2 regions of the Pseudomonas sp. GW821-FHT11G12 genome follow, and region 2 is predicted to be linked to the other one. Evidence: predicted binding sites of a transcription regulator. Region 2 holds the regulator's gene; the other holds the start of a gene.
The links. Region 2 encodes FliA, which starts transcription of late flagellar genes. Its sites were predicted from a motif close to CTAAAGTTTNNNNNNNNNNNGCCGNTAA; they were not measured.

Region 1 (4,999 bases), on a different contig from region 2:
CCTGGACCACGATCTACAACACCCTGGGCGTGGCCAATCTGTGGGCGGCGATGAATGTGGAGTCGCTGAGCGCGGGCAAGTCGCGGGCGACCTGGACGATCATTGCCGAGCCGGCCAACGGTGGGCCCGAGGCGCTGCCGGGGTTCAAGGATTTCGTGCAGGGGTTCGCCGATGATGCGATGGGCAATGTGCTGAAGCTGTTTGTGTAAGGCATGAAAAAGCCCGCTGCGGATCACTCCGCAGCGGGCTGTTTTTTGACCGCAAGCGATCAGATCTTGAAGCTGTCGACCAGTTGTTTCAAACGGTTGGCCTGCTGCGACAACGCATCGCAATCCTTCAACGTTTCATTGAGGTTGGCCACGCTCTGCTGGTTCAGCAGGTTGATCTGGTTGACGTCGACGTTGAGGGTTTCCACCACCGCAGTCTGCTCTTCGGTAGCCGCTGCCACCGACTGGTTCATGCCGTCGATTTCGCCGATGCGCTGGGTCACGCTGACCAGACGCAGACCGGCCTGGTTCGCCACTTCAACGCTCTCTTCGCTGGACGCCTGACTGGCGTTCATGGTGGTCACCGCTTCGCGCGAGCCGACCTGCAGCGAGGTGATCATCTTGTGGATCTCTTCCGCCGATTCCTGGGTGCGGTGAGCGAGGTTGCGCACCTCGTCCGCCACCACCGCGAAACCGCGTCCGGCTTCACCGGCACGGGCCGCTTCGATGGCCGCGTTGAGCGCCAGCAGGTTGGTCTGCTGGGAGATGCCTTTGATCACATCGAGAATGTGGCCGATGTTATCGGTGCTCGCATTCAGGGTTTCGATCTGGGTGCACGACAGGCTGATCTTTTGCGACAGCTCGGTCATCGCCTGAATCGTCTGCTCAACCACCTGACGACCGTCATCGGCCTGCTCGCTCGCGCCGCTGGCGTGTTGCGAAGCATCGGCCGCGTTGCGGGCGATTTCCTGGGTGGCGGCGCCCAACTGATTGATCGCGGCAGCCACGCTGTTGGTGCGCGCGCTTTGCTCGTCGGAACCGATGATCGAGGCGTTGGACGATGCCATCACCCGTTGCGACAGGTCGTGTACGTGGCGAGTCGCGGAAGACACTTCGGAGATGGAGGCGTGAATCCGCTCCACGAACTGGTTGAACGAACTGCCCAGCTCGCCGAACTCGTCTTTGCTTTCCACTACCAGACGACGGGTCAGATCGCCTTCGCCCTGGGCGATGTCCTGCATCGCACGGCCCATGGTGATCAGCGGACGCATCAGCACGGTGATCAACAGGCTCAGGAAGACCGCAATCGCGCCCACTGCGACGAACATCGCGATCAGTGCCGAAGTACGGAACTGGCTAAGTGCGGCGTAGGCCTTGTCGCGGTCGATCGACAGACCGATGTACCACTCGGCATTCGGCAGACCGGTGACCGGGGTGAACGACAGGATGCGCTCCTGACCGTTGAGCACCACGTTCTGGTTGCCCTTCTGGATACGCACATCAGCGTTCGGGTAGATGTCCTTGAGGTTCTTCATCACCTGGTCTTTGTCCGGGCTGACGATCACCTGACCGTCACCGCTGACCAGGAACGCGTGGCCCAGGCCACCGAAGTCCACCGAGTTGATGATCTTCACCAGGGTTTCCAGGCTCAGGTCACCGCCCACCACACCGAGCAGCTCGCCGTTCTTTTTCACTGGCATGGCGATGGTCACCACCAGACCGCCGACGGCAGCCATGTAAGGCGGGGTCAGCATGGTCTGGTCAGCGGCCACGGCCTGCTTGTACCAGGGACGCTGACGCGGGTCGTAGCCGTCCGGCATCTTCGCGTCAGGGCGCTGGGTGAACACACCGTTGGCCTGGCCGACGTAGGTGAACTGGAAGTTCGAGGTGAAGGCCGGTTGATCGACCAGCCCCGGGAAATCGGCGTTCTTGCCTTGATGAGCGACGTTCTGCGCGAGGTTTTCCAGCACCAGAATCCGCCCGCTCATCCAGTTCTGCACACTGCTGGCGGTCAGGTCGCCGGCCTGCTGGACGGAGGACTGGAGGTTCTGGCGAATGGTGTTTCGCTGCAGATAGTCGTTGTACAGAGTGAATAGCGCGAACGCCAGGACCACGACGCCCGAGGCGGCCAACAGGATTTTATGGCTGAACTTGAGATTCATTTCATGGGACTTCTTATGCCAAAAGTGGGGATGCGTTCCGGATGCAACATTCCATGTACAGCGCAGGCAGCGTTCTGATGGCCGCTCTACTTTGGTGCACGCATGTCTCACCAGTCTGTCGGCACGCTTCGGAGAAAACTTAGCGCTTTGTAGGAAATGGACGGCATTTCTGCCAGATTCCCGCCGAACGGCGTGCCAGAGCGTTCGCCTGTCATTTTTTGATGACTGTTTTGCAGCGCCGGTTGCAAATTCTGTAACCCTTGATGACAATGCGACTAATTATCATTTGTGACGTTCGGGCTGTCGCGTTCATGTCCTCACCTGAGTTTGCAGTACAGGCGCTTTACAGTCGTCATCACGGCTGGCTCAACGGCTGGTTGCGCGCGCGGCTGGGCAATGCGGCCGATGCGGCGGATCTGGCCCAGGACACGTTCGTTCGCCTGCTGCAACGCACCGAACGTCTCGAACTCAAGGCACCCCGCGCGTTTCTGCGCACCATCGCTCGTGGATTGGTGATCGACCATTGGCGTCGTGAGGAAATCGAACGCGCGTATCTGGAAACCATCGCCCACTTGCCGGAAGCCGAAACACCCAGCGCCGAATCCCGCGCACTGGTGATCGAGCTGCTGGAAAGCATTGCCCGCATGCTTGAAGGACTGAAGCCAAAAGTACGTCAGGCGTTTCTCCTGGCGCAGTGCGAAGGATTGACCCACAAGCAGATCGCCGAGCAGATGGGCCTGTCCTTGCGCTCAGTGGAGCGCTACGTCGCCGATGCGCTGTATCACTGCTACGTGCTGCGGTACGAAAGCTGATGCCGGTGGATAACGTGTCACTCGCCCGTCGCGCCGAGCCACCGCAACAAGTGGTCAAACAGGCGATCCACTGGCTGCTGCGCCTGCGCAATAACCACGGCAATCCGCGCCTGAACCACCAATGCGAACAGTGGCGCGCCGAACATCACGATCACGAACTGGCCTGGCAGCGGGTGCAGTCGTTGCAAAGTGAGCTGACCCAAAATCTGCGCGCCGTTCCGGGTGCGCAAGTGGCATTCAACACACTGGAAAACAGTGCACAGAGCCTGGGTCGCCGTCAGGCGTTGAAGCTGCTGTCCGGCGCGTTGTTGATGGGCTCCGCCGCGTGGCTGGCCAAAGACACGTCAGCCTGGCAGCAATGGAGCGCCGATTACGCTACCGCCACCGGCGAGCGCCGCGGATTCCAGTTGCCCGACGGTACGCGGATCGAACTGAACACGGCCAGCGCCGTGGACCTCGATTACACCGCGCAACAGCGGCTGATCAAACTGACCCGGGGCGAGATCATCGTGACCTGCGGCGGCGCCGACGAAGGTTCGGGGATTGATCGACCGCTGCGAGTGCAAAATCGTCATGGCAGTTATGAGCCGTTCAACGCGCGGTTCATCCTGCGTCAGGAAGGTGATTGCACGCGCCTGAGCGTCACCAGTGGCCGAGTCGCGATTCATTCGCCGCGGACGAGCGATGGCGCTTCCACCGAGGTGCTTGCCGGTCAGAGTTACTTGATCGATCACCATCAGGCGCGTCCCGCTCCGCCGCTGGACATGGATGCCGGCGCCTGGATCGACGGGCTTATCGTGACGCGCAATATGCGCCTGGGTGACTTCCTCAAAGAGGTTGGCCGCTACCGTCAGGGCTTCCTGAATTGCGCCCCGCAGGTGGCGGATCTGCGCTTGTCCGGCGTGTTCCGCCTCGATGACACCGACAAGTTGCTGGCGATCCTGCCGCAAACCCTGCCGGTGCAATTACGTTATCGCACCCGCTGGTGGGTCACGCTGGAACGAGCAGTCTGAAATTTTTTGGCGGGTTTTCGTGGCAAGGCCGGCTTAGTCAGTAAGCACTTCAATTCAGCCTTCGCGACTTGCCACGGAAACCTACAATGACTGCGCGCGTTATCTGTAAGAACCCTCTGAATTTCACTGCCGAATCGGGCCTTCTGCGCCACGCCGTTCGGGCCGCGTTGTTCTCCACGGCACTGGGCGTCGGCCTGCTGCCGAACCTGAGCGTCGCGGCGAGCGGCAGTGAGGTCAGCAGCCATCGCTACAACATCGCCGCGGGGCCATTGGGCGAGGCGCTGAACCAGTTCGCGCGCCAGGCCGGCATCACGTTGTCGATGACCCCACAGCAGACTCAAGGCCGGCAATCACCCGGCGTACAGGGCGAGTATTCGACCGATCAGGCACTGAGTCATCTGCTCGGTGGCTCAGGGCTGGAGGCGGTCAGTCAGGACGGCAGCAGCTATGTGTTGCGCTCCGTCACGGAAACCGAAGCCCTGGCCCTGCCGACCACTGACATCAAAGGTTTTGCCCTCGGCAACGCGCTGGGCAGCATGGACGGCTACAACGCAACGCACAGTCAGATCGCCACCAAAACCAGTACCGCGCTGCTGGAAACTTCGCAAAGCGTGTCCGTGGTCACCCGCGAGCAAATGGACGATCAGGGCTCGCAAACCGTGTCCCAGGCCATGCGCTACACCCCCGGTGTGCTGACCAACCCCTATGGCGCCACGCACCGTTACGACTACGTGGCGATGCGCGGCTTCAACGATGGCTCGGTGGATAACATCTACCTCGACGGCCTCAAGTCCATGGGCGACAGCGGCACCTACAGCACCATGCAGGTCGATCCTTATTTCCTCGAGCGCGTGGACATTCTCAAAGGCCCGTCGTCGGTGTTGTACGGCCGCAGTTCACCGGGCGGGCTGGTGGCGTTGACCAGCAAGAAACCGCTGTACGAGGCCTATCATCAGATTCAGGCCACCGTTGGCACTCAGGGCCAGCGCGGTGTTGGTTTTGACTTCAGCGGCCCGGTCGATGAC
Region 2 (4,999 bases):
GAAATTCCGGACAACAAGCAAGTGACCATCGTTGCGACAGTAGGGCCCAACGGCTGAGGTAGTGGTTTATGCAAGTTAAGCGTTTTTTCGCCGCCGATATGCGTCAGGCCATGAAGCTGGTTCGTGATGAGCTGGGCGCTGATGCCGCCATCATTGGCAACCGCCGCATTGCCGGCGGCGTCGAGCTGACGGCGGCGCTGGATTACAAATTGTCGGCGCTGGCGCCACGGGTTCCGAACATGGAACTCGAAGACGAGCTGCGCAAGACCCAGTCGCGCATCGTCACCGCCCAGGCCGAGTTGAGCATGCGTGGTGAGGCCGACGGCAACACCAATCGCCAGTTGTTCTCCGGTCTGCCATTGACCGCCGGCCTGCCGCTGACGGCTGCCGAGCCTCTGACAGAACCGACTTACGCTGCTCCGGCGCGTCCAGCTCCGGCACCTGCGCCGGCTGCCGCTGGCGTTGATCCGCGTGCGCTGGATTCGATGCGTTTCGAACTCAACAGTCTGCGCGAGCTGATGGAAGTGCAGCTCGGCACTCTGGCCTGGAATCAGCTGCAAGGCAGCCGTCCGGCTCAGGCGAACCTTTATCGTCGTCTGCAACGCATCGGCTTGTCCGGCCCGTTGTCCCGCGACCTGCTGGTGCTGACCAGCGATATCGAAGAACCTCGTCAGGCCTGGCGCATGTTGCTGGCGCACCTGGCGCGGATGATCGCCACCCCGGAAGTCGAGCCGCTGGAAGAGGGCGGGATCATTGCCATGGTCGGTCCTGCCGGCATGGGCAAGACCACCACCCTGGCCAAACTGGCCGCCCGTTACGTGCTCAAGTACGGCGCGCAGAACATTGCGCTGGTGAGCATGGACAGCTTCCGCATCGGTGCTCAGGAACAGTTGAAAACCCTGGGCCGGATCCTCAATGTGTCGGTGACCCACGTCGACCCGGGCCAGTCCCTGGTGCAGGCGCTGGATCCACTGCTGCGCAAACGCGTGGTGCTGATCGATACCGCCGGCCTGCAGGCCAGCGATCCGGCACTGCGCATGCAGCTGGAAAGCCTGGCCGGTCGTGGCATTCGGTCGAAAAATTATCTGGTACTGGCAACCACCAGCCAGAAACAGGTTCTAACCGCCGCTTATCACAGTTACAAGCGTTGCGGGCTCGCCGGGTGCATCCTGACTAAACTGGATGAGACGGCCAGCCTTGGCGAAGTGCTGAGCCTGGCGATCAGTCATGAACTGCCGGTCGCCTACCTGACCGACGGCCCACGGATTCCGGATGATCTGCATCTGCCGCGCCGTCATCAATTGGTCAGCCGCGCCGTCAGTGTGCAAATGCAGGAAGAACCCAGCGAAGAAGCCATGGCTGACATGTTCGCTGATATCTACCACAGTCCCACCAAGCAGGTTGGCTGAGGTAATGAACAGTTTTTGTACCTACATCGATGGTCTGCCATGCATTGTTCCGGTTGTGAACGCGCAGCCAGTAATGTGGCCTCCGTCTATGCAAGACAAGGTAAAGAAATAACATGGGCAGCATGCATCCCGTACAGGTGATCGCGGTGACCGGCGGCAAAGGTGGCGTCGGCAAGACTAACGTGTCAGTGAACTTGTCCCTGGCGCTGGCAGAGCTTGGCCGTCGGGTCATGCTGCTGGACGCCGACCTGGGTCTGGCGAACGTCGACGTTCTGCTGGGCCTCACGCCCAAACGTACCCTGGCCGATGTGATCGAGGGCCGCTGCGAGCTGCGCGACGTGCTGTTGCAAGGCCCCGGCGGGATCCGCATCGTGCCGGCCGCTTCCGGCACGCAGAGCATGGTTCACCTGAGCCCGGCCCAGCATGCCGGTCTGATTCAGGCGTTCAGCGACATCGGCGACAATCTCGACGTACTGGTGATCGACACCGCTGCGGGTATTGGTGACTCGGTAGTCAGTTTTGTTCGCGCTGCGCAAGAAGTGTTGCTGGTGGTCTGCGACGAGCCGACCTCGATCACCGACGCCTACGCGCTGATCAAACTGCTCAACCGCGATTACGGCATGAACCGCTTCCGCGTCCTGGCCAACATGGCCCAGAGCCCGCAGGAAGGTCGCAATCTGTTCGCCAAGTTGACCAAGGTCACGGATCGCTTCCTCGACGTCGCCCTACAATACGTCGGTGCGGTGCCTTACGACGAAAGCGTGCGCAAGGCGGTGCAGAAGCAGCGTGCGGTCTATGAAGCCTTCCCGCGTTCCAAGTGCGCACTGGCGTTCAAGGCGATCGCGCAAAAGGTCGACACCTGGCCGCTGCCCGCCAATCCGCGCGGCCACCTCGAATTTTTCGTCGAGCGCCTCGTGCAGCAAACGGCAGGACCTGTGCTATGACCGCCAGCGGTATGAATTTCTACAAGAAGTCGGCACGTGACGCGCAGTACGAGCTGATCGAGCGTTACGCGCCACTGGTCAAACGCATTGCTTACCACTTGCTGGCGCGATTGCCGGCCAGTGTGCAGGTCGAAGACCTGATCCAGGCCGGGATGATCGGCCTGCTCGAAGTCTCGACCAAATACGACGCCAGCAAAGGCGCCAGTTTCGAAACGTACGCGGGCATCCGGATCCGCGGCGCCATGCTCGATGAAGTACGCAAGGGGGACTGGGCACCGCGCTCGGTTCACCGCAACACCCGTATGGTCAGCGACGCGATTCGCTCGATTGAAGCTAAAACCGGCCGTGACGCTAAAGATCACGAGGTTGCGGCCGAACTCCAATTGAGTCTCGACGATTACTACGGGATTTTGAACGACACCCTGGGCAGCCGACTGTTCAGTTTCGACGACCTGTTGCAGGACGGCGAACACGAAGGGCTGCACGAGGATGGCGCAAGTGCTCATCTTGAGCCGTCGCGCGATCTGGAAGATGAGCGCTTCCAGGCTGCGTTGGCGGACGCGATTGCCAATTTGCCGGAGCGTGAGCGACTGGTGTTGGCGCTGTACTACGACGAAGAGCTGAACCTCAAGGAAATCGGTGAAGTCCTTGGCGTCAGTGAATCGCGGGTCAGCCAGTTACACAGCCAGTGCGCGGCCCGCTTGCGGGGGCGTTTGGGGGAGTGGCGAGCGCGCTGAAGGCAGTGTGGGGACGCTGCGAACGAGGCTGGTGCGGTGGTGAACGGCACCGGTCTTGCTCTGTTGTGCTCCAGACAGTCATCGAGTGCTTTGCCGGATTGATTGAAATGGCGCGTCCAGGTGCTGGGCGCGTTTAAGACTGCTTGGAGGTCGAATTGAACAAAGACATGAAAATCCTCATCGTTGATGACTTCTCAACGATGCGGCGGATCATCAAGAACCTGTTGCGTGACCTTGGGTTCACCAACACCGTTGAAGCCGACGATGGCACCACTGCCATTCCGGTGCTCAACAGCGGCAGCATCGACTTTCTGGTGACCGACTGGAACATGCCTGGCATGACCGGTATCGACCTGCTGCGTCACGTGCGCGCCGATGAAAAACTCAAGCACCTGCCAGTGCTGATGGTGACCGCTGAAGCCAAGCGCGAGCAGATCATCGAAGCGGCCCAGGCCGGCGTTAACGGCTACGTGGTCAAACCTTTCACGGCTCAGGCGCTGAAAGAAAAAATCGAGAAGATTTTCGAACGCATCGGCTGATGACGCGCGGGGGAGCTATGGAGCATAACGAATCTTCACAGGGCGACTTCGAGTCGACTCTGAAAAAACACGCGGTCGAACTGGTCGAAAGCCTTGAAAAAGGCAGGTTCGGCGACGCTGTGCAACTGATCCATGAGCTCAATCAGACCCGTGACCGTGGCCTGTACCAGGAAGTGGGCAAGCTCACGCGCGAACTGCACAGTGCAATCGTCAACTTCCAGATCGACCCGCATATGCCGCAGGCCGAGGAAGTATCGCAGATCACTGATGCGACCGAGCGTCTGGGCTATGTGGTCAAGCTGACTGAAGCGGCGGCCAACCGCACCATGGACCTGGTGGAAAGCGCCACGCCGGTGGTCAATGGCCTGGCTGACGAAGCCCAGGCGTTGAGTGCCGACTGGGGACGTTTCATGCGCCGTGAAGTCGGGGCTGAAGAGTTCCGCGAGCTGGCGCGTCGGGTCGACGGTTTTCTGGCACGCAGCAGCGCGGACAACCGCGCGGTGTCGAGCAACCTCAACGACATTCTGCTGGCCCAGGATTACCAGGACCTCACAGGTCAGGTGATCAAGCGCGTGACCCAGTTGGTCACCGAAGTCGAAAGCAATCTGCTCAAACTCGTGCTCATGGCCAGTCAGGTGGACCGCTTTGCGGGCATCGAACATGACCGTGCGGCGATGCTCGCTGAAAAAGATCCACAAAAACATCTCTCGCAGGGTGAAGGTCCGCAGATTCATGCCGATAAACGAGAAGACGTTGTGTCCGGTCAGGACGATGTGGACGATTTGTTATCCAGCCTTGGATTCTAGAGTTTTGGAATTATAGGTTTTTTGGGTTTTTAGACCTGTAGGAGCACCCCCTAATGAGCTTCGGCGCCGATGAAGAGATCCTTCAGGATTTCCTGGTTGAGGCCGGCGAGATTCTTGAGCAACTGTCCGAACAACTGGTCGAGCTGGAAAGCCGTCCGGATGACGCAGATCTGCTCAACGCAATTTTTCGCGGTTTCCACACTGTAAAAGGGGGCGCCGGCTTCCTTCAGCTCAATGAGCTGGTGGAGTGCTGTCACATCGCCGAAAACGTGTTCGACATCCTGCGCAAGGGTGAGCGTCGCGTAGATGCAGAACTGATGGACGTGGTGCTCGAAGCGCTGGACGCGGTGAACAGCATGTTCAGCGAAGTCCGCGATCGCAGCCCGATTACTGCCGCAACCCCGGAACTGCTGGCCGCCCTGGCGCGTCTGGCTGAACCGCAATCGGCGGATGAAGCCCCGGCTTCGCCTGTTGCCGAGATGATCGAAGAACTGGTCGTCGAAGGCGATTCGGGCGATATCACCGATAACGAATTTGAACAGTTGCTGGACTCGCTGAACGCCG

Region 1: a site for FliA is predicted at 2,265-2,292, ahead of AC1RR7_RS14185 (methyl-accepting chemotaxis protein). Genes of this name have one in related genera too.

Annotation. Positions count from the first base shown of each region.
Region 1 covers NZ_JBXARH010000003.1:656,230-661,228, forward strand. Annotated here, with positions in the region: gene AC1RR7_RS14180 (SRPBCC family protein) at 1-209, shown strand, start outside; gene AC1RR7_RS14185 (methyl-accepting chemotaxis protein) at 269-2,149, opposite strand; gene AC1RR7_RS14190 (sigma-70 family RNA polymerase sigma factor) at 2,461-2,961, shown strand; gene AC1RR7_RS14195 (FecR domain-containing protein) at 2,961-3,974, shown strand; gene AC1RR7_RS14200 (TonB-dependent siderophore receptor) at 4,061-4,999, shown strand, end outside.
Region 2 covers NZ_JBXARH010000012.1:107,596-112,594, forward strand. Annotated here, with positions in the region: gene flhA (flagellar biosynthesis protein FlhA) at 1-57, shown strand, start outside; gene flhF (flagellar biosynthesis GTPase FlhF) at 69-1,409, shown strand; gene fleN (flagellar synthesis regulator FleN) at 1,523-2,353, shown strand; gene fliA (RNA polymerase sigma factor FliA) at 2,350-3,090, shown strand; gene AC1RR7_RS27905 (chemotaxis response regulator CheY) at 3,258-3,629, shown strand; gene AC1RR7_RS27910 (protein phosphatase CheZ) at 3,647-4,435, shown strand; gene AC1RR7_RS27915 (chemotaxis protein CheA) at 4,489-4,999, shown strand, end outside.